4 regions of the Saccharopolyspora sp. NPDC049357 genome follow, and region 1 is predicted to be linked to each of the others. Evidence: riboswitches for the same ligand, from Rfam matches in the RefSeq annotation. Region 1 holds a riboswitch; each other region holds the start of a gene.
The links. Region 1 has a riboswitch for cobalamin ahead of cobN (cobaltochelatase subunit CobN). Riboswitches for the same ligand answer to the same signal wherever they lie in the genome.
Positions count from the first base shown of each region.

Region 2: linked by a shared signal. The riboswitch ahead of metE (5-methyltetrahydropteroyltriglutamate--homocysteine S-methyltransferase) and the one ahead of cobN (cobaltochelatase subunit CobN) in region 1 are both predicted to bind cobalamin.
Region 3: linked by a shared signal. The riboswitch ahead of AB0J91_RS31040 (ribonucleoside-diphosphate reductase subunit alpha) and the one ahead of cobN (cobaltochelatase subunit CobN) in region 1 are both predicted to bind cobalamin.
Region 4: linked by a shared signal. The riboswitch ahead of AB0J91_RS26760 (CbtB-domain containing protein) and the one ahead of cobN (cobaltochelatase subunit CobN) in region 1 are both predicted to bind cobalamin.

Region 1 covers NZ_JBFAQJ010000021.1:79,749-85,274, forward strand. Annotated here, with positions in the region: gene AB0J91_RS18995 (serine protease) at 1-39, opposite strand, end outside; gene cobN (cobaltochelatase subunit CobN) at 272-3,949, opposite strand; cobalamin riboswitch at 3,998-4,117, opposite strand; gene AB0J91_RS19005 (D-isomer specific 2-hydroxyacid dehydrogenase family protein) at 4,407-5,318, opposite strand; gene AB0J91_RS19010 (bifunctional 4-hydroxy-2-oxoglutarate aldolase/2-dehydro-3-deoxy-phosphogluconate aldolase) at 5,363-5,526, opposite strand, start outside.
Region 2 covers NZ_JBFAQJ010000060.1:16,805-22,330, reverse strand. Annotated here, with positions in the region: gene metE (5-methyltetrahydropteroyltriglutamate--homocysteine S-methyltransferase) at 1-2,112, opposite strand, end outside; cobalamin riboswitch at 2,242-2,493, opposite strand; gene AB0J91_RS31025 (VOC family protein) at 2,598-3,365, opposite strand; gene AB0J91_RS31020 (helix-turn-helix domain-containing protein) at 3,471-4,478, opposite strand; gene AB0J91_RS31015 (helix-turn-helix transcriptional regulator) at 4,495-5,508, opposite strand.
Region 3 covers NZ_JBFAQJ010000060.1:23,501-29,026, forward strand. Annotated here, with positions in the region: gene AB0J91_RS31035 (ribonucleotide-diphosphate reductase subunit beta) at 1-181, opposite strand, end outside; gene AB0J91_RS31040 (ribonucleoside-diphosphate reductase subunit alpha) at 202-2,679, opposite strand; cobalamin riboswitch at 2,726-2,952, opposite strand; gene rox (rifampin monooxygenase) at 3,013-4,431, opposite strand; gene AB0J91_RS31050 (VOC family protein) at 4,579-4,965, opposite strand; gene AB0J91_RS31055 (sigma-70 family RNA polymerase sigma factor) at 5,044-5,526, shown strand, end outside.
Region 4 covers NZ_JBFAQJ010000041.1:18,226-23,751, reverse strand. Annotated here, with positions in the region: gene AB0J91_RS26775 (PDR/VanB family oxidoreductase) at 1-152, shown strand, start outside; gene AB0J91_RS26770 (MFS transporter) at 190-1,524, shown strand; gene AB0J91_RS26765 (CbtA family protein) at 1,644-2,393, opposite strand; gene AB0J91_RS26760 (CbtB-domain containing protein) at 2,405-2,599, opposite strand; cobalamin riboswitch at 2,626-2,799, opposite strand; gene AB0J91_RS26755 (hypothetical protein) at 2,890-3,576, shown strand; gene chrA (chromate efflux transporter) at 3,589-5,013, opposite strand; gene AB0J91_RS26745 (chromate resistance protein ChrB domain-containing protein) at 5,056-5,487, opposite strand; gene AB0J91_RS26740 (Chromate resistance protein ChrB) at 5,484-5,526, opposite strand, start outside.

The DNA.
Region 1 (5,526 bases):
TCCGGCCGCCGCCCGCATCCCGAGCTTGTTCTCCGCCATGGTTCGTCTCCTCCCCCGGAGCCTCCCGGCGGCCGTCCGACCGCCGCTCCGGCTCGTCCAAAGTGTCCACGAGTAAGAGGAAACGAACCCTCTGTCAGATACACCTCGGCCAGGAGCTCAACACGAACGAGTGGAATTTCGAGCCTTTTTCCACTCGGACGGCCCAATGATTCGGTCCACTGTGGATAGCTACGCTCCACTCGGGACCGGCGACCCGGTCCCGAGTGGCGGCTCAGTCCTCCAGCTGGCCTTCCAGCTCCAGGTACACCGACCGCAGATCGTCGAGGACCTGCTCGTCCGGTTCGGCCCACAGGCCGCGGTCAGCGGCTTCCAGCAGCCGCTCGGTCATCCCCCGCAGCGCCCACGGGTTGGAGTTGCGCAGGAACTGCTGCACCTGCTCGTCGAAGACGTAGGACTCGGCCAGCTTCGCGTACATCCAGTCGTCGACGACCCCGGCGGTGGCGTCGAACCCGAACAGGTAGTCCACCGTGGCCGCGAGCTCGAAGGCGCCCTTGTACCCGTGCCGCTGCATCGCCGAGATCCACTTCGGGTTGATCACCCGAGCCCGGAAGACCCGCTTGGTCTCCTCCCCCAGCGTGCGGGTCTTGACCGCGTGCGGCACCGCCGAGTCACCCACGTAGGCGGCAGGGCTCTGCCCGGACAGCGAGCGCACCATCGCGACCATGCCGCCGTGGTACTGGAAGTAGTCGTCCGAGTCGGCGATGTCGTGCTCGCGGGTGTCGACGTTCTTGGCCGCCACCTGGATGCGCTTGAACGCCGTCTCCATGTCGCCGCGCGCCTCGCGGCCGTCGAGCCCCCGGCCGTAGGCGTAACCGCCCCAGGTCGCGTAGACCTCGGCGAGGTCGGCGTCGCTGCGCCAGTTGCGGGCGTCGATCAGCGGCAGCAGCCCGGCACCGTAGGCGCCCGGCTTCGAACCGAAGATGCGGGTCGAGGCCCGGCGGTCGTCGCCGTGCTCGTCGACGTCCGCGCGGTAGTGGGCGGCGACGTAGTTGTCCTCGTCGGGCTCGTCGAGCTTGGCCACGGTCTGCACCGCGTCGTCGATCAGCGAGACGACGTGCGGGAACGCGTCGCGGAAGAACCCGGAGATGCGCACCACGACGTCGATGCGCGGCCGGCCCAGCTCGGCGACCGGCACCACCTCGAAGCCGGTGACCCGCCGCGAGGCGTCGTCCCACTTCGGGCGGCAGCCCAGCAGCCAGAGGATCTCGGCGATGTCATCGCCCTGGGTCCGCATCGCCGAGGTGCCCCACACCGTCAGGCCGACCGAGCGCGGGTTCTCACCGGTGTCGGCGACGTGCCGGGTGATCAGCGAATCGGCGAGCGCGGAACCGACGTCGAAGGCGTTGCGCGACGGGATGGCCTTGGGGTCCACCGAGTAGAAGTTGCGGCCGGTGGGCAGCACCGAGATCAACCCGCGGGTCGGCGACCCGGACGGGCCGGCGGGCACGAAACCACCGTTGAGCGCGTGCAGCACGTGCTCGACCTCCTCGGTGGTGCGGGCCAGTCGCGGCACCAGCTCGACGCAGGCGAACCGCAGCACCCGCACGACGTCGGCGACGCCGGTGCCGATCACGTCGGTGACGACCTGCTCGGCGCGCTCGGAGTCCCAGCCGGTGTCGGCCAGCGCCTGGATCAGCTTGCGCGCCAACGACTCCACCAGGTCCACCGCGTCCGACGCCGAAGCCGACGGCCCCTCGACGAGCTCGGTCAGCTCGGCCGGAACGTCCGCGCGGGCACCGGGTTCGGCCAGCAGCGCCTGCTCGTCGAGTCCGAAGTGGTCCGACAGCGCGGAGCGCAGGCCGGGCAGCGCGCCGACCTTGCCGCCGAAGACCTGCTTGGCGCGCAGGATCGCCAGCACGTCGTTGACCAGCTCCTCGTCGCGCGGCGCGCGGCCGAGGATGTGCAGACCGTCGCGGATCTGCACGTCCTTGATCTCGCACAGGTAGCCGTCGATGTGCATCACGAAGTCGTCGAAGGACTCCGCGTCCGGCTGGCCCTCCTGGTGCAGGTCGTGGTGCAGCTCGGCGTGGGTGACCAGCTCCCAGATCTGGTTGCGCAGCGCCGGCTTCTTCTCCGGGTCCAGGTCGGTGACCAGCGCGTACTCGTCGAGCAGCTGCTCCAGCTTGGCGATGTCGCCGTAGGCGTCGGCGCGGGCCATCGGCGGGATCATGTGGTCCACCACGGTCGCGTGGCCGCGCCGCTTGGCCTGGGTGCCCTCGCCCGGGTCGTTGACGATGAACGGGTACACGAACGGCATGTCGCCCAGCACCGCGTCCGGCGCGCAGTCCGCTGCCAGCCCCAGGCCCTTGCCCGGCAGCCACTCCAGGGTGCCGTGCTTGCCCAGGTGGATCACCGCGTGCGCGCCGAACTCCTCGGCCAGCCAGCGGTAGGCCGCCAGGTACTGGTGCGAGGGCGGCAGGTCCGGGTCGTGGTAGATCGCGATCGGGTTCTCGCCGAAACCGCGCGGCGGCTGGATCAGGATCACCACGTTGCCGAAGCGCAGCGCGGCGACGTAGATGTGGCCCTCGTCGTCGACGTAGAGGCTGCCGGGAGGGGCGCCCCAGTGCTCGGTCATCGACGCCCGCAGCTCTTCGGGCAAGGCGTCGAACCACTCGCGGTAGCGGGTCGTCGGGACGCGGATCGCGGCCTCGGACATCTGCTCCTCGGTCAGCCACTCCACGTCGTGGCCACCTGCGGAGATCAGCCGGTGGATCAGGGTGTCGCCGTCCAGGCCGGTCACGTCCAGACCGCCGAGGTCGTACCCGGCGTCCTCCAGCGCGCTCAGCAGCACGACCGCCGAGGCGGGGGTGTCCAGGCCGACGGCGTTGCCGACGCGGGAGTGCTTGGTCGGGTAGGAGGAGAGCACCACGCCGAGGCGCTTGGCGGAGTTGTCCACGTGCCGCAGCCGCGCCAGCGACACGGCGGTGGAGGCCACGCGGGCCGCGCGCTCGGGGTCGGCGACGTAGACCGGGATGCCCTCCGGGCCCTCCTCCTTGAAGGAGAACGGCACGCTGATCAACCGGCCGTCGAACTCCGGCACGGCGACCTGCATCGCGGCGTCCATCGGCGACAGCGACGCGTCGCTGTCGGACCACACCGCGCGGCTGGTGGTCAGGCACAGGCCCTGCAGCACCGGGATGTCGAGCTCGGCCAGCGCACCGGCGTCCCAGGAGTCCTCGTCACCGCCCGCGCTGGCGTCGGCGGCGACCGCACCTCCCGCGGCGAGCACGGTGGCGATCAGCGCGTCGCACCCGCCCAGCAGTTCGCGCAGACCGGCGGCGTCGGACAGCCCGCGCAGCGAGCCGCAGAACACCGGCACCACGTTGGCGCCGGCGGATTCGACCTGGTCGGCGAGGGTGTCGACGAACGCGGTGTTGGCCGCCAGCGCGTGCGCCCGGTAGAAGACGACGCCGATCGTCGGGCGCGACGGGTCGTGCTCGCGCTCGCCGTGCAGGCCGAACTCCGGCATCGACTGCGGTTCGGTGAACCCGGTGCCGGTCAGCAGCACCGTGTCCGACAGGAAGTGCGCCAGCTGGGCGAGGTTCTCCGGGCCGCCTTCCACCAGGTAGGCCAGGGCCTGGGTGGACACACCGGCGGGCACCGTGGACAGCGTCATCAGCTCGGCGTCCGGGGTGGCCTCACCACCCAGCGCCACGGTCGGCAGCCCCGACGCCAGCACCGCGTCCAGGCCCTCCTCCCAGGCGCGGCGGCCGCCCAGCAGCCGGACCACGACGACGTCAACGCCGTCGAGCAGCGCCGGAACGTCCTCGGCGGCCACGCGGGAGGGGTTGGCGACGCGGTAGTCGGCCTCGGCGGCACGGGCGGCCAGCAGGTCGGTGTCCGCAGTGGACAGCAGCAGAACTCGGGCGTCGCGGGCAGGCTCGCTCACGGTGATCCTCTCTCGGGGTGCGCGCCCCGGCGGGGGTCACGGCGGCAGGAGTTCCTGGCTCCCGGATCCTCGCGGCGCCCCGCCTTCCCGCCCTGCGCAGGCCGTGGCTGTCGGGGCCGCTCCCCGGTCACAGTGGCGCGACCGCCCCGGCCTCACACCGGGTTCCTCCACGTCACCGCCGTACTGGCGCAGCCATCCTATCGACAGGAGGATCACCCACCACCCAACGGACGATTTCGCGAGAAAGATCTCCTTCACCACGGTCGTCAGGCAAGCACCGAAGGTGCTTTCTCACTACCCCACCCGATCAACCGGCACCGCCGCGGGTTCTGAGCGGCTCTCTGGTGAGGACAGCCGTAGCGCCGTGTTGGACATACACAAGTCTCGGATCCCGGAGCCAGAGAGCCGCTCAGGTTCCGCTACCCGCACCGCCAAGCAAGAGGAGTCGATCGAGCCTTCAGTAACCCGCGTTCACATCCACCAGGCCGAGGAGTGGTTGTCCTGCGATGTGGCGGCGGACGTTCTCCTCGACCCTGCGTGCCAGGGCCGGCATCTGCAGTGACGGCGGGTTGGCGGTGTGCGGGGAGATCAGCGCGCGCGGGTGGGTGAACAGCGGGTGCCCTTCGGGCAGCGGTTCCGGGTCGGTGACGTCGAGCGCGGCACCGCCGATCCGGCCCGCGTCCAGGGCCTCGACCAACGCCTCGGTGTCGACCAGGGAGCCCCGCGCGATGTTGATCAGCCACCCGTCGGACTTCATCGCGCGCAACGCGGCGGCGTCGATGAGCTTCGAGGTCGCCGAGGTCGCCGGAGCCGCCACCACCACGAAGTCCGACTCCGCGAGCACCTCGCGCACCCCGTCGGCGTCCTCGGACGGCCAGGTCCGCTCGGCGCCCAGCACCGGCTTGCCGGAGCGGTTCACCGCCAGCACCCGGACGGCGAAGGGACGCAGCATCTCGATCAGCGCCTTGCCGATCCCACCGGCGCCGATGATGCCGACGGTCGAGCCGGCGAGGCTGCGCATGCCCTCGGGACGCTGCCACGTGGTGGCCCGCGCCATCGCGGCCAGCTGCCGCGCACCGGCGAGCATCAGGCCGAGGGTGTGCTCGGCGACGGTCTGGGCGAAGGTGCCCGCGGCCGAGGTGAAGGTCAGGTCCTCGCGCAGCGCGCCGGAGGCCACCCAAGATTCGATGCCTGCCGATGGCAGCTGCACCCATTGCAGGTCCGGGCGGTCGTACTCGCCGAACCGGCTCGGTTCCCCGCCGAACCAGACCAGCGCGTTCGCCTCCTCCGCCGAGCTCAGCTCAGCACCGGCCGCCACCACGGCGGCTTCCAGCTCGGGCTGGGCGACCGGACCAACGTGGACCTTCACGACTCTTCCTCTCTCACGTACTGCGAACTCGTCCCCGGAAGACGTCAGCCCTCGATGAGCTGCGCCAGCGCGGGCAGCTGGGTCTCGTCCTCCAGCGCCGAACCGACCGCGACCACGTCCGCTCCGGCCCCCAAGAACTCCGGAGCGTTGCGGGCGTTCATCCCTCCGGTGGCCACCACGCGCAGCGAGGGGAACGGGCCCTTCATCG
Region 2 (5,526 bases), on a different contig from region 1:
GTCGGGCACCCGGGGTGAGTGGATGTCGTAGACACCTGGCCCCACGCCCCGGTCGAAGCCGACCTCGTTGAGGTCGGCGAGGACCTCCATGCGGGAGCGGGCCGCCTCGATGCTGGTCACGTCGGCGTCGAGGGCCACGATCGCGTCGATGACGTCGCCGAACTCCGAATAGCACAGGTGGGTGTGGATCTGGGTCGCCTCGGCGATCCCGGAGGTGGCCAGGCGGAACGATTCCACCGCCCACTCCAGGTAGGCCGGCCGCTGCTCGGCGCGCAGCGGCAGCAGTTCGCGCAGCGCGGGCTCGTCGACCTGCACCACGCGGATCCCGGCCGCCTCCAGGTCGCGGACCTCGTCGCGGATGGCGAGCGCGACCTGCCGGGCGGTGTCGGCCTGCGGCTGGTCGTCGCGGACGAACGACCACGCCAGCATGGTGACCGGACCCGTCAGCATTCCCTTGACCGGCTTCTCGGTGAGCCGCTGCGCGTGCGCGGCCCACTCGACCGTCATCGGTTCCGGACGCCGCACGTCGCCGAACAGGATCGGTGGCCGCACGCACCGGGAGCCGTAGGACTGCACCCACCCGTTGTCGGTGGCGGCGAAACCGTCGAGCTGCTCGGCGAAGTACTGCACCATGTCGTTGCGCTCGGGCTCGCCGTGCACCAGCACGTCCAGGCCGATGTCCTCCTGCAGCGCGATGACGCGTTCGACCTCGTCGCGCATCCGCTGCCGGTAGGTGGCCGCGTCGATGCGCCCGGCGCGCAGCGCGGCCCGCGCCTTGCGGACGTCGGTCGTCTGCGGGAACGATCCGATCGTGGTGGTCGGCAGCGGCGGCAGGCGAAGCGACTTCTGCTGCGCTTCTGCCCGTTTCGCGTAATCGGTGCGCCGGGAGTCCTGCGGGCGCAGCGCGTCGAGTCGCGCGCGAACGCGGTTGTCGCGCACCCGCTCCGCCCGGGCCCGGTCGGCCACCGCCGCTCGCGCCTCGACGAGCTCGCTCTCGACGACGTCGCGGCCTTCGCGCAGCGCCCGCCCGAGGGTGACGACCTCGCGGACCTTCTGCGCCGCGAAGGACAGCCACGGCTTGACCTGCGGATCGAGCGTGGTCTCCGCGTCGACGTCGTAGGGCACGTGCAGCAGCGAGCAGGACGTGCCGATGCCCACCTCGCCGGCCGAGCCGAGCAGCGTCGCCGCCGCGGTCATGCACCGGTCGAGGTCGGCGCGCCAGATGTTGCGGCCGTCGATCACCCCCGCGACCAGAGTCTTGTCGCGCAACCCGGGCGTGGCGGCAACTCGGTCCTGAGCGGACGGATCGGTGACCAGGTCCAGCGCGATGCCCTCGATCGGCGCGGCGGCGAGCACGCCGAGCGCGTCACCGGGATCGCCGAAGTAGCAGGCGGTGAGGATCGCGGGGCGTTCGGCGAGGTCGCCTAGGCGCCGGTAGGTGTTGCGCAACGCGTCGAGCTCCTGCGGCGTGCGGTCGGCGGCCAGCGCGGGCTCGTCGAGCTGCACCCACTGCGCACCGGCCCGGTGGAGTTCGCCGAGCAGCTGCTCGTAGGCGTCGGTGAGTTCGGCGAGCTTGTCCAGCGGGTCGAAGTCCTCTTCGGACGGTTTGGACAGCAGCAGGAACGTCAGCGGCCCCACCAGCACCGGCCGGGTCTCCACCCCGAGCTTGCGCGCCTCCCGGAACTGCTCGACAGCGGTGCGGTCGGTGAGCGAGAAGCTCGTGTCCGGGCCGATTTCGGGGACCAGGTAGTGGTAGTTGGTGTCGAACCACTTCGTCATCTCCAGCGGGGGCACGGCCTCGGTGCCGCGCGCCATCGCGAAGTAGGTGTCCAACGCGCCGAGGCCCAGCTCGGCGTAGCGGCGCGGGACGGCGCCGAAGGCGACGGCGGTGTCCAGGACGTGGTCGTAGTAGGAGAACGTGTTGCCCGGCACCGAGTCGAGGCCTGCTTCGGCCAGACCTCGCCAGGTGTCCTCCCGCAGCCGACGCGCGACCTCCCGCAGGTCCGCCTCGCCGCTGCGGCCCGCCCAGTAGGACTCCAGGGCGCGCTTGAGCTCCCGGTTCGGGCCGATCCGGGGATGTCCGAGTACGGTGGATCCGATCTTGCTGGTCAACGCTCTCTCCTCGCGAGCTCGACGTGGTCGGTCGAGGACTTCGCGGCAGGCACGCGCCGACCAGCGGACGCACGTCGCCCGCTGATCGTCCGCCAGGTCCTCCCGCGAGACCTCGGACCAGCGCGCACCGTCGGTGCGCGCGCCGGTGGCAGGTCTTCGGACTCGCGGGCAGCCGGCCTCGGGGAGGTCCCGGTGGAACCTCGCGCATCAAGACCGGACCTACTGGCCGTCGCTTCCCGGACGCGTGACGCCCAGTGCTCATGACGGCGGTCGTTCCCGCTCACCGCTGCGGGGCAGTCCCGGATTCGCACCGGGTTCCCTCTTGCCTCGTCCGATCGCGCTCACCGCTCGACCGGACGAACCACCAGCACCCTCAGGCTAACCATCCACGGGCACGAGACAACCCCGCGCGGCGTCCGGCCGGGTCCCCATCACGGCTCTGAGCTCGTGTTCGACACCCGGAGGAGATCCCGATCACGGAGCGGTCAGCCGGCCTTGGCGGAACCGATGGTGAAGGGCGTGCCGAACGGGTCCTTGACCTCGGCGATGCGGCCGTAGGCCATGTCGTAGGGGGGCTGGACAACGCCGCCCGCGTCGGTGGCTCGTCGTGCGGTGGCGTCGGTGTCCTCGACCATGAACAGCGTGCCCCAGGACGAAGCGGTGGCGGACGGGTCGCCGAGGATGCCGCCGATCTCGTGGCCGTCGGGTCGGCGCAGGAACGTGAAGTCACCTTCGCCGAGGTGCCCCTCGCTGTCCAGGCTGAAGCCGAAGACCTTCGGGTAGAACTCCCGCGCCGGACCCGGGTCCGGGGTGACGAGATCGTTGCGCAGCAAGGTGTTCGGCTCGTTGACGAGGCGGGATCCGATGTGCTTGTTGCCGTGCCAGAGCCCGAACTGCCCGCCTACCGGGTCCTTGAGGATCGCCATCCGCCCCTTGTCCATCACGTCCATGGGCGGGGTGATCACCTGGCCGTCGGCGGCCTCCGCCTTGGACACGGTGCCGGCGACGTCATCGGTGGCGAAGTAGACGTTCCACCAGAACTCGGTCGCCTCGAGGTCGTGGTTGGGCATGAGCGCGGCGACTTCCCTGCCCCGGACCAGGCACATCGTGTAGCGGCCCATCTCCTCGGGCCCCACGTCGAACTCCCACCCGAAAACGGCGCCGTAGAAGTCCATCGCACGATTGAGATCGGGGATCCCCAGATCGATCCACGCGGGCGTCCCGTTGGGCTGCACCGCATCCACTTCCGCCATGACTCCTCCTCAGCTGCCGGGGAACTGCCACGACGGTAACCAGCGGCCCTGACAAATCGCCCACCGAAGCACGGGAGAGTGTCACCCCGGTGCACAGAGGAATTCTCAGGTTTTGATGGGGGACCAGGCTCGCAGCCACGTGTCGGGGTTGCTGAGGTCCGGGGTGGCGGTCGCGTTGCGCACGACCGGAACGCGCATCAGCATCCCGAAGTTGTCCGGATCGGCGATCCGGTGCTCGAGGCGCTCGTGGTTGCGCTCGCGCAGCTCGGGGTCGGTGAGGCAGCGGACCGCGCCGAACCCGCCCCGGGTGAACACACCGCTGCACAAGGTCAGGCTGCGCCGCACGTTGTAGGGGTTGGGGAAGCGCGCCAGCATGCCCACGTCCTCGATCAGCCGGTCGTCGTGCAACGTCGGCCGGTACTGCCGGGATTCCTCGGCGACCTCGAAGACCTCCCCGTGCCCGAGGTCGTCGACCTCGACCTGGCGCACCGGCAGCCCGAAGCGCACCTGACGCCGCATCGGGTTCATCGCCGGACTTCCCAGCAGCACCAGGTGCGCCTGCAGGTCGTGCGGGTCGATGCGGCGGGCGATGTCGAACCGCACGTCCGACGCGGGGTTCAGCGCGCGGACGTGCCCGTAGAGCTCGATCAACGAGTCACCGTCGGCGTAGGAGGACATCCCGATGTAGTTGCGCCGCTCGGGCGAAGCCAGCGGCGAGAGGTTCCGGGCGGGAACGCGCCCGGTGAGGATGCGCACCGGGCCGCCGTCGGGGAACCGCCAGAAGTCCGAGAACCCCTGCGCCGACGTGGACTCCTCCGCGTGGGACCGCAGCGCGTCCAGCTCCTCCTTGAGCTTCGCGCGGAGCCGGCGCTCCTGTTCGGTGAGCGAGGCCGGTGAGGGGAGTTTCCCGTTCCTCGCCGGGTTCTCGGCCGCGAAGAAGGTCGCGTAGTCGCCGAGCCGGGGCGGCGGCGGCACCTTCACCCCGCCTTCCCACTGCGAGACGCTGGAGACCGCCACGCCGAGGACCCGCGCCAACTTCCCCTGGGTCAGGCCGTGCCCCTGGCGCAGTTGCCGCAGCCGTGCGCCGAGACCGGACCGCTGCGCACTCACCATCGCCGCCTCCTCGTGATCAGGTCTTCGGTCGCCACTCGTAGAGCCGGTTCGCCGGGTTCTGCAGGTCGGGTGTGCCGGTCACGTGCCGCATCACCGGAACCCGCATCAGCACCCCGAAGCGGTCGAGGTCCTCGACCTCGTCGTGGAGGTAGGCGAGGTTGCGGTCCTTGGCCTGCGGATCGGTCAGGCAGCGCACCGCGCCGAACCCTCCCCTGGTGAACACGCCGCTGCAGAAGGTCAGCGTGCGGCGAATGTTGTTCGGGTTCGGGATCCGGGCGAGCATTCCGACGTCCTCGACGAGCTGATCGCCTCGGAAGCCGGGTTTGAGCCTGTGCTCGCCGTCGATTTCGAACACCGAACCGTCGGGGACGTCCTCGTCGGGGACCTGCCGGACCGGCCACTCGGCGGTCAGCCACTCCACCCACGGGTTGGCCGCGCCGCTGCCCAGGAACACCAGGTGGGCGCGCAGGTCGTCGTCGCCGAGGTTCTCGAGCCGGATCTCCACCTCGGAACGCGGGTTGGCCGCGCGCACCGTCCCGAACAGCTCCACCGCGGCGTCGAGGTCCGCGCAGCGGGCCAGCGACAGGAAGTTCGGCTCGCTGGGAGTGCCCAGCGGCGACCAGTGCTTCTCGCTGAGCCCGCCGGTGACGATGAGGACCGGCCCCCCGTCGGGGAAGTGCCAGAAGTCCTGGCCCGCTTCGGCTTCCGCGGGACCGCGCACCTCGTCCAGCGTCGTCCGCAGCCGGTCGAGCTCCTGCTTGAGCCGCAGGCGCTCTTCGCGCTGCTCGCCGGTGAGCTGGTTCTCCGGCGGGACCCCGCCGGTGGTGGCATCGGCGGCGAAGAACGTCGCGTAATCGGCCAATCGGGTGAGCGGAGGTAGTTTCGCGCCGCTCTCCCAGGAGGAAATGCTCGACACCGCGACGCCGAGGGACCGCCCCAGCCGAAGTTGCGTCATACCGCGGGATTCGCGCAGCTCGCGCAGCCGCGAGCCGAGCCGTCCGGTTCCGCCCTGGTTCCCGGGACGGGCCATCGCGCCGTCTCCTTCACT
Region 3 (5,526 bases), on a different contig from region 1:
TCGACACCTCGGTGGGCATCCAGTGGTTGTTGCAACCCGCGAGGTACTTGTCCCAGGCCCAGCCGTACTTCAGCGGCAGCAGCTGATTGACGTCCGCCCGGGAGTTGATCATCGCCTTCTCGGAGACGTCGACCCGCCCGCCGTCGCGGTCGATGGTGCCGAGTCCGGTGGTGGTGCTCATGAGCTCCTTCTCCTGGGGGATCACTGGCAGGCCTCGCAATCGGGGTCCTCGACCGAACAGGCGGCGGCGGGGACCGCGTTGAGCTTGCCGTCGGTACCGCGCAGCGTGGACTTCTCCACGTGGGTCGCGCTGGACGAGCGCAGGTAGTAGGTCGTCTTGAGGCCCTTGCGCCAGGCCAGCCGGTAGAGCTCGTCGAGCTTGCGCCCGCTGGGCGTGGCCAGGTACAGGTTCAGCGACTGCGCCTGGTCGATCCACTTCTGCCTGCGGGCCGCGGCCTCGACCAGCCAGTGCGGCTCGATCTCGAACGCGGTGGCGTAGCGGGCTTTGAGCTCGTCCGGGACGCGGTCGATCGGCCCGAGCGACCCGTCGTAGAACTTCAGGTCCGCCACCATCGCCTCGTCCCACAGCCCGGCCCGCTTGAGGTCGGCCACCAGGTGCGGGTTGACGACGGTGAAGTCGCCGGACATGTTCGACTTGACGAACAGGTTGCGGTACAGCGGCTCGATGGACTGGCCGACACCGCAGATGTTGGCGATGGTCGCGGTCGGCGCGATGGCCATCACGTTGGAGTTGCGCATCCCGTTGCCGCGAACCCGCTCCCGCAGCGAGGACCAGTCCAGCGTCGAGCTCCGGTTCAGATCCGCACTCCCGCGCGCTTCCTGAACGAACTCCTGGGAATCGATGGGCAGGATTCCCCGGCTCCACAGCGAGCCCTCGAACGAGGCGTAGCGCCCGCGCTCCTCGGCGAGTCGGCTGGACGCGTCGATGGCGTGGTAGCTGATCTCCTCCATGCTGCGGTCGGCGAACTCCACCGCGTCATCGGAGGACATCGGGATCCGCAGCTTCAGCAGGGCGTCGGAGAAGCCCATCAGCCCCAGCCCCACCGGCCGGTGCCGGCTGTTGGAGCGCTCGGCCTCGGGGATCGTGTAGAAGTTGATGTCGATGACGTTGTCCAGCATCCGCACGGCCGTGCGCACGGTCGCGGCGAGCCGGTCGCGGTCCAGGCCGTCGGCGGTGACGTGCCGGGCCAGGTTCACCGACCCCAGGTTGCACACCGCGACCTCGTCGGCGGCGGTGTTCAGGGTGATCTCGGTGCAGAGGTTCGACGAGTGCACCACACCGGTGTGCTGCTGCGGCGAGCGCAGGTTGCACGGGTCCTTGAAGGTGATCCACGGGTGCCCGGTCTCGAACAGCATGGTCAGCATCCGCCGCCACAGCTCCACCGCCCGGACCCGCCGGAACACGCGGATCTCGCCGCGATCGGCCGCGGCCTCGTAGGCCCGGTAGCGCTCGGCGAACGCCGAACCGTAGAGGTCGTGCAGGTCGGGCGTCTCGTCCGGGGAGAACAGCGTCCAGGACTCGTCGGCCTCGACGCGGCGCAGGAACTCGTCGGGCACCCAGTTCGCGGTGTTCATGTCGTGGGTGCGCCTGCGGTCGTCACCGGTGTTCTTGCGCAGGTCCAGGAACTCCTCGACATCGATGTGCCAGGTCTCCAGGTACGCGCACACCGCGCCCTTGCGCTTGCCGCCCTGGTTGACCGCGACCGCCGTGTCGTTGGCGATCTTCAGGAACGGGACCACGCCCTGGGACTCGCCGTTGGTGCCGTGGATGTGAGCGCCGATGCCGCGCACCGGGGTCCAGTCGTTGCCCAGCCCGCCGGAGTACTTGGCCAGCAGCGCGTTGTTCCGGTACGAGCTGAAGATCGACTGGAGGTCGTCGTCCACAGTGGTCAGGAAGCACGACGACAGCTGCGGGCGGGTGGTGCCGGAGTTGAACAGCGTCGGTGTGGAGCACATGAAGTCGAACGACGACAGCAGCCGGTAGAACTCGATGGCACGCGCATCGCGGTCGTCCTCGCGCAGCGCCAGGCCCATCGCCACCCGCATGAAGAACGCCTGCGGCAGCTCGAACCGGATGCCGTCGTGGTGCAGGAAGTACCGGTCGTAGAGCGTTTGCAGCCCCAGGAAGTCGAAGGCGAGATCGCGCTCGGCGTCCAGCGCCGCGCCCAGCCGGGACAGGTCGAAGCGGGCCAGCTCCGGGTCGAGCCGGCCCAGCTCGATGCCCCGCCGCACGTAGTCGGTGAAGTAGGACGCGTAGCGGTCGCGCATCTGCTCCTGGTCGGTCTGCTGCGGTGTACCAGCCAGGTGGCTCAGCGCTTCGCCGCGCAGCTTGTCCAGCAGCAGTCGAGCGGTGACCAGGGAGTAGTTCGGCTCGGACTCCACCAGCGTGCGCGCCGACATGATCAGCGCCTCGCCGAGTTCGGCGTCGCCGATGCCGGGGTAGACGTTGCGCTCGACCTCGGTGAGCACCGCCGACGGGTCCACGTCGGCGAGTCCCGCGCAGGACTGCTCGACCACAGTGGACACGCGGCCGCCGGTGAGCGGAATGGGTTCGGACAGTGCGGTGTCGGTCACCGGGACTCTCTCCTCGCGAGCTCGGAAGGCATGCCCGGAACCGGTGGCGACAGCACGCGAGGACGCGACGGAAGCGAAGACCATCGCATGTCCGCGTGGACCCTCCCGCGAGGTCCCGGACGGCGCGCACGGGCGTGCGCGCGCCGATGGCAGGTCTTCGGACTCACGGGCGTCCGGTCTCGGGGATTCGCAAGACCGGTCCTACTGGCCGTCGCTTCCCGGACGCGTGGCGTCCAGTGCGTGATGACGGCGGTCGTTCCCGTTCACCGCTGCGGGGCAGTCCCGGATTCGCACCGGGTTCCCTGTTGCCACACCGGACCCGCGCGGGCCCGGTGAACCACCAGCGAGCGACACTCTACATCTTGGGTCTGACTCTTCCACCAACACCAACATGGGCGTGTCGGAGGGAGAAATGAGTCACTTCCCGAACCACCTCGACAGGTGGGGGAGGAGGTCTCCCTGATCGTCCCCGACCCAGGCCACGTGACCGTCCGGGCGCAGCAGAACGGCGGGCGCGTCGAGATCCGCGCCGACGTCGACGACGTGATCGACCCGGTCGTCCCAGCCCTCGACCGAGAGCTCCCCGGTCCGGTCGAGCAGCAGTCCGCGTCCCGTTCGCGTCAGCTCGTAGAGGCGGCCTCGCTCCAGGTTGACATCGCGCATGCGCCTGCCGATCAGGTCGTGGTCCCCGCCGAAGTCGTAGCGCACGTCGAGCGCGATGATCTTCTCGGTCAGGTGCCGGTTGACCTCGTCGAAGTCCATCAGCTCCGACACCAGCCGCCGCACCGCCCGCGCGCCCGGCTCGGTGGACATCAGCTGCATCTGCGCGCGCGTGTTGTCCAGGACGGCGGCGGCCACCGGATGCCGTTCGTCCTGGTAGCTGTCGAGCAGGTCCGCCGGTGCCCACCCGGCGACCTCCGCGGCGAGCTTCCAACCGAGGTTGAACGCGTCCTGGAGACCGAGGTTCAGCCCCTGGCCCCCGACCGGAGGGTGGATGTGCGCGGCATCGCCTGCGAGCAGCACGCGGCCCGCGCGGTAGCGCTCGGCCTGCCGGGTCGCGTCGCCGATGCGGGCGAGGCGGCGAGGGGAGTGCGCGCCGAAGTCGGTGCCCGCGATCGCTTCGAGCCGGCCGGTGAGCTCCCCGAGCGTCGGCGGCGCCGAACGGTCCTCGGCCACACCGGCGGCCGGCACGACGACCCGGCACCACTCGCCGTCGAGAGGACCGACGCCGAAGCGCTTCTGGGTCTTGCGAACCTCGTTCGTCACGGCGGCCATGGTCTCCCGCGACGCGGTCATCTTCATCTCGCCGAGCAGCGTGTCCACCCTGGACGGCTCGCCGGGGAACCCGATGCCGCACAGCTTGCGCACGGTGCTGCGACCGCCGTCGCAGCCGACGAGGTAGCGCGCCCGCAACCGCGTGCCATCCGCGAGCTCGGCGGTCACCCCGTCCTCGTCCTGATCGAGTCCGACCAGGTCACAGCCCCGCCGGACCTCGACGTCGAGCTCGGCGGCCCGCTCGGCCAGCAGCCGTTCGGTCGTGGTCTGCGGGATGCCCAGCACGTAGCCGTGCGCGGTGTCCAAGCGCTCGGGCGCGGGCTTGGAGATGGCGGCGAAGAAACCGCCGAGCGGGTACTTCGTCCCCTCGGCCAGGAACCGCTCCAGCAGGCCCCGCTGGTCCAGGACCTCGATGCTGCGCACGTGCAGCCCCAACGCCCGCACGAAGTCCGTCGGCGCCGCGGCCTTGTCCAGCACGACCACGCCCACCCCGTGCAGCCGCAGCTCCGCCGCCAGCATCAGACCGGTCGGACCGGCACCGGCGACAACAACGTCGATCATCTCTCAACCCCCGGTCACACCGTGCGGCGAAGTCGGCATCTTCGCAGCTCACGGCTTCAGATCGGAGATTCTGCGGCATGCCAGGGGGCTTGCCGCAAGCCCCCTGGTGCGCTATACGTTGAGTACGGGGGAAACGACGCCGACGCGTCATCGGGCCTGGAACAGCTCCACCACGTTGCCCGAGGGGTCTCGCAGCAGGACCTGCTGACCGCCCGGACCGCTGATGACGTCATTGCGGAAATCAACACCTTCGGCGCGCAGCCGATCCACCTCGGCGGCGAGATCGTCGACCATGAGGTGGATCCGGTTCCACCCGCCGGGCCCGGGGATCGCGCCGTCCGGCATCGCCCGGCCCGCTGAGCTGGCCGGACCGCTCAGCAGAAGCCGGAGGTCACCCCTGATGACGTCGGCGAACGCCGGCGCGAAGTCGGTTCGGACGGTGAATCCCAGATGGCGCGCGTAGAACTCGACGGCCTTGTCGACGTCATCGACCATGTACCTGATGCTGACGAAATCACCGGCGTTGTCGGGCATGGCGTCCTCCCTCGTCGTCACATCCCGCGGATCGGTGGGTTCACAGTGATGAGCCCGGCCGGAGGGACGGTGTGACAGGTGGCGGAGGACGATCGGCTCGCTCAGCGGTTCGAGGAGCACCGAGGGCAGCTGCGCGCGGTGGCCTACCGGATGCTCGGGTCCGTGACCGACGCCGAGGACGCGGTGCAGAACGCCTGGCTGCGCCTCAGCCGAGCCGAGCCCGACGAGATAGCCAACCTCGGAGGCTGGCTGACCACCGTCGTCGCCCGCGAAGCGCTGCACCTGCTTCGGTCGCGTCGGCGTCGCCGCGAGGAGCTCGTCGACACCACCGCCACCCCGTTGCCGGACCCCGTGGTCTCCGCCCCGGAAGGGGAGGGGCCGGAGCAGCAGGCGCTGCTCGCCGACTCGGTCAGCCTCGCGCTGCTCGTGGTGCTGGAGTCGCTCAGCCCGGCCGAGCGGTTGGCCTTCGTGCTTCACGACATGTTCGACCTGCCCTTCGACGAGGTCGCGCGGCTGGTGGACCGAACCCCGGTGGCGGCCCGGCAGCTCGCGAGCCGCGCG
Region 4 (5,526 bases), on a different contig from region 1:
AGATCGTCGGGGTCGAGGGCGCAATCGACCACCGCGACGTCTTCCTCAGCGAAGCGCAGAAGCAGCGCTGCACCAACCTGTGCCTCTGCGTCTCCCGCGCGGTGGCCGGCAACACCGGCGACCGCGCATCCGTCTCCCTCCACCTCACCTGATCCGGGCGCAACGGATCCCTCACCACTGGATACTTCCATGACTCTCACGGCACGCATCGGCGCGGCGCCCATGTCCGGCTACCAATGGCTGATCGTCGCGCTCTGCACCTTCATGAACTGCCTCGACGGCTTCGACGTCATGGCGGTCGCGTTCACCGGCCCCTCGGTCACCGAGGAGTTCGGTCTCAGCGGTTCCCAGTTCGGACTGCTGGTCTCGGTCGGCCTGATCGGAATGGCCCTGGGTTCGATGCTGCTCGCGCCCTTCGCCGACCTGATCGGGCGTCGCCCGCTGATCCTGATCAGCCTCGCCTTGGGCACGATCGGCATGTTCGGCGCCGCGATGGCCCCCTCGGTGCTGGTGATGGGCCTCTTCCGGCTCGTGACCGGCATCGGCGTGGGCGGCATCCTGGCCAGCACCAACGTGATCGCCAGCGAGTTCTCGAACACGAAGAACCGCGGGCTCGCCATCGGCATCTACACCGCCGGGTACGGCATCGGCGCGACCCTCGCGAGCCTAGTCGCGAAGACCACGGTCGGTGGTGACTGGCGGATCGTCTTCTACGCCGGCGGCTTCGGAACCCTGCTCGCCCTGATCGTCATCGCCGTGCTGCTGCCCGAGTCGATCGCCTTCCTCGAGCAGCGCCGTCCCCGCGGCGCCCTGGAGCGCATCAACCGAACCCTGGCGCGAATGGGGATGGACTCCACCAGCACGCACGACCTCGACCGGGCGAGCTCGGCTCGCAAGGACGCCGAGCAGGCCGGTTCGGGCTGGTTGAAGCAGCTGCTCGCCCCCACGATCCTGCTCTGGATCATCTTCATCACCATCATGTTCGGCTTCTACTTCGTGAACAGCTGGACCCCAACGCTTCTCGCCGAGGAGGGGCTTTCGAAGAGCGCTGCGGTCACCGCCGGGATGGCGATCTCGATCGGCGGCACCGTCGGCTCAGTGCTCTACGGCCTGGCCGCCCGGGTGCGCCCGCCGCGGGTCGTGCTGATCGGGTTCTCCCTGCTGTCGGCCGCGATGATGGTCGTGTTCATCCTGAGCACCTCGATCCTGTGGCTCGGGTTCGGGATCGGCGTCATCGTCGGCGCGCTGATCAACGGCTGCATCGCCGGTGCGTACACCGTCGGGCCACCGCTGTACCCGTCCAACCTCCGCAGCGTCGGCATGGGCTGGGCGCTGGGCATGGGCCGGATCGGCGCCATCCTCTCCCCGACCATCGCGGGGCTGCTCAAGGACGCGGGCGCCTCGGCGACCCAGCTCTACGTCGGCGCCGCCGCAGTCGTCGCGCTCTGCGCGGTCGCCCTGGTCGCAGTGCGCAAGCACGACCCGGAATCCACCCCGGCGGCCGAGGAACCGGCCACGGCCTGAGGAATCCTGACCTGGTCCGCCGCGAAGTTCGTGCCCCACACGAGATCGGGTGTGGGGCACGAACTTCGTCGCGTCGGCCGGGGGAAGCCGACGTCGCCCTCGACGTCGCCGCGGCAGATCTACCGCTGGGCGGCCAACGCCTCCGTTGCGGCTGCGCTGCGGCTGGACTCGTTGAGCAGGCCGAAGGAGAAGCCGAGCACCGCCCACATGCCCGCGAGCTCGGCGAGCGAGGCGAGCCGGAACTGCCACAACAACGCGGCGGGAACGTCGGCCGGTATCGGATCGGGGTTCGCCGGCCAGGCCCACAGCGCAACGCCGGCGAGCACCGCTGTCGCTGCCGCGGTGGCGGTGGTGGACCGGCTCGGGTTCCACCCGCGGGCCCGCAGGTAGCCGTGCAGGTGGTGGGCCGCGAGCACGATCAGGACGCCTGCGGCGATGAACGAGAAGTACGACAGCGTCCGGCCCGACACCGACTCGGTTTCACCGACGCCGGGCGGATTCGCCGGGTACTTCAACGCGGGCAGCAGCGACACCGCGAAGAATCCCACCGCGGTCAGCTGGAGGCTGCGCCCGAAGTCGGTGCGCGCGGTCATCCGATGACGGACGCTGGCGAACACGACCGCGAAGATCACGCCGATGGCCACCCCCACCAGGACGGCGGCGACCATGCCGCCGACCACCTGGACGGGCCGGGAGAACATCTCCTCGTGCGCGTGCTCACCCGAGGCGTGCGAGCGAGCTTCCTCGATCCCGAGCGATGCCTGCAGCGGGGCTTGCACCAGCAGCAACGAGAACAGCGCTGCGGTCAGACCGGCGAACGCTCCGGCGAGCAGACCGCGCCGGAGGACAGCGTTGAACGGCGAGCTCATCACGCCCCCGCTCAGTGGCACGGAACGCCGAGGGCGTGCCTGCCGTCGTGGGTGAACTCGTGCACGACATCGGCGGCCTGCGCGAGCAGGAGGCCGTTGTCCTGCAGCACGACGTACAAGGCCACCAGGGCGAACGCGGCGAGCGCCCAAGCCCAGGCAGGAACGTGGATCCGCGGTGCGGCAGCGGACAGAGCAGGAGCGGTCATGTCGAATCCTCTTTCCATCTCTCGTGGAACTCGGTGCGTGCCGCAGCCGGTCTCCTGGCTTCCGGATCGACGCTTCCCCTGGCCTTCCCAGTCACCTGCCGGTGTCCAGTGGCGCTGTCAGGGTCGCTCCCCGGTCACAGTGGCGAGGACCACGCCGGATTTCCACCGGCTTCCCGTGCACTGCGGCATCCGGAACGGTAGAGGGAGATCCGCGCGGGCACAACAGCCGATCAAGCGACGAACGTCACCGCGCGCCTTGCGCACGACCGTTGTTCAGGTGCAATGACTTCGTGGACGATTCGACCGCTCGCCTGCTGGACCGATGCACCCGATCCCTCGCTCGCGCACCCGAGCATCCCGGAAAGCTCGTGCCGTGGGCGGAGTTCTGCCGTCCGCTTTCAGGCCTGCTCTCCTGCAACGTGCGGGAATGGCAACGGCTGGGCGGTTTTCAACACCACCGGGCCGCAACCGTTCTCGTCGCCTTCCGCGCGTCCTGGCTCGCGTTGTGCGCGACGGTTCCTGAACGCCACCTGGGTTTGCCCATCCCCTCGCTGGCCACCGCACGAGCCGCGGTCGACGACCGGGGGATGCTGCGGGGCCTCGTCCTCGATCCCCAGAACACCGAACACGCCTGGTGGGCCACCGTTTCCGGTTTCCTCTCACCCCTCACCGAAGGACTGGCCTCCCTGGGCGGCCCACCACCCGACAGCGACCAGTACTGGGGCAACGCCGTCGGCTTGATCGGTGAAGTGCTCCGGCGCATGGCCATCGACGGAGCCGGCGGGAACGTCTTCGACACCGCCGTCGAACTGCGCAACGCCACCGGACGCGACGACCTGCTCGACCTCAGCAACACACCACGCGGTCTGCGCTCCCGGCGCCGAACCTGCTGCCAGCTGTGGCGCGCCAACGCCGGCTGCTGCACCGAGTGCGTGCTCCACAACGCACCCCGATCCAGGCGGACCCAACGCGGGTGAGCCTCGAACCGATCAGGAGACCGGGAGCCCGACGAGGGCGGCTGCGGCGCCGAGTCCAGCGCAGATCGCCAGCACCCTCAGCATCGGCCAGCGCAGGGCGAACACGAGCACGAGGGCGATCGCGGTGATGGCGGCTGCGACAGGCCGGATGCCGGCCAGATCGGGCAGGTTCAGCGACAGGGGCCCGAGCTGCTGGAGATGCGTGCTGGCGAACAGGGTGTGGCCCGCGAAGTACAGGGCGAGGTTGGCGATCACACCGACCACAGCGGCGGTGATCCCGGTCAGCGCGGCCGACAGCGCGTGGTTGTGGCGGAGGCGTTCGACGTGCGGGGCGCCCAGCAGGATGAACAGGAAGCACGGCACGAACGTCACCCACGTCGTCAGCAGCGCACCCAGCACGGCGGCGACCCACGGGTCGAGCGTCCCTGGATTGTTGTACGCGCCGAGGAAGGCGACGAACTGCACCACCATGATCAGCGGCCCCGGAGTCGTCTCGGCCAACGCCAGGCCGCGCACCATGTCCGAGGCCGACAGCCACCCGTAGACCTCCACGGCGCGCTGCGCGACGAAGGCCAGAACGGCGTAGGCGCCACCGAAGGTGACCAGTGCCGTTCCGGAGAAGAACACCCCCTGCGTGGTGAACACGCTGCCCGCACCGGTGAACAGGGCGACCGCTGCGACCGGCAGCCCCCAGGCGATCAGCCCGACCGCCAGGATCTGCAGCCCGCGGCGCAGCGAGGGCGTCTCGTGGTGCAAAGCGCCATCGGAGATCAACGGTGCCGTGCCGTCAGCGGCACCGTCGCTCTCGGCGCGGTTCATGATGTGCGGGGCGAACCGGGCCAGCAGCCAGCCGGTCAGACCGGCGGCGGCGATGACGATCGGGAAGGCGATGCCGAACACGGCGATGGCCACGAACGCCCCGACGGCCAGCGCGATGAGCGCGGGATGGCCCAGCGCCCGCCGACCCACTCGGACCACGGCCTGGGCGACGATGGCCACCACCGCCGGTGCCAGGCCGGCGAAGATCGCGGTGACCGCGGTCGTGTCACCGAAGGCCACGTAGATCGCCGACAACCCGAGCAACGCGACCACACCGGGAAGCACGAACAGGACCCCGGCGACCAGGCCACCGCGCAGACCGTTGAGCAACCATCCGATGTAGATGGCCAGCTGCTGAGCTTCTGGACCGGGCAGCAACATGCAGTAGTTCAGCGCGTGCAGGAACCGCCGCTGACCGATCCAGCGCTTCTGCTCCACCAAGGTCCGCTGCATCACCGCGATCTGCCCAGCAGGCCCACCGAAGGTCTGCAACGAGATCCCGAACCACGTGCGCACCGCCTGCCGGAACGGCACCAGGTCGGTGTCGGGCCGCGGCGCTCCCTCGGTCGCATCAGGGTTGGCGTGCTCGTTGCGGCCGTGGGCCGAGTCGTGCGTCATCGACGACCATTCCTCCAGTGGGGGCGTGAAAAGCCAGGTTTGTCAGGCAGGTTCGCGACCGAGAAGGGTCGCGCGGCGGTAGTACTCGTAGAGCCCGTCGAAGATCGGCCGCGTGTGGACCAGCACCTCTTCGTCGTCGCAGACCATCGACAAAGCCCGCAGCGCCACGTCGAAACCAGGTGCTTCGGGAGCGTCGTAGCGCTCGTCGTCGATATCGGCTTCGTGGATGATCTCGGCGATGCGCCACAGCACCGGATCGGTGATCTCGTAGCGGCGCAGGATGGTCTCGAAGCTGCAATCGCCGTGGTGGTGCGACAGTTCGACCCCGCGCATGTCGAACGGCGTCGCGTCCTCGGGCACGTCGGCCGGGTCGGCGACGAACACGAACTGCGCATCGGCGTCGACCGCGCGCCGGATCAACCAGGCGCAGGCGGCTCGATCGATGTGAATGTTCGCTCGCGTGGCCCACTTCATCGCGCCTCCCGATCCACTTCGGCCACTGGCCGCACCAAG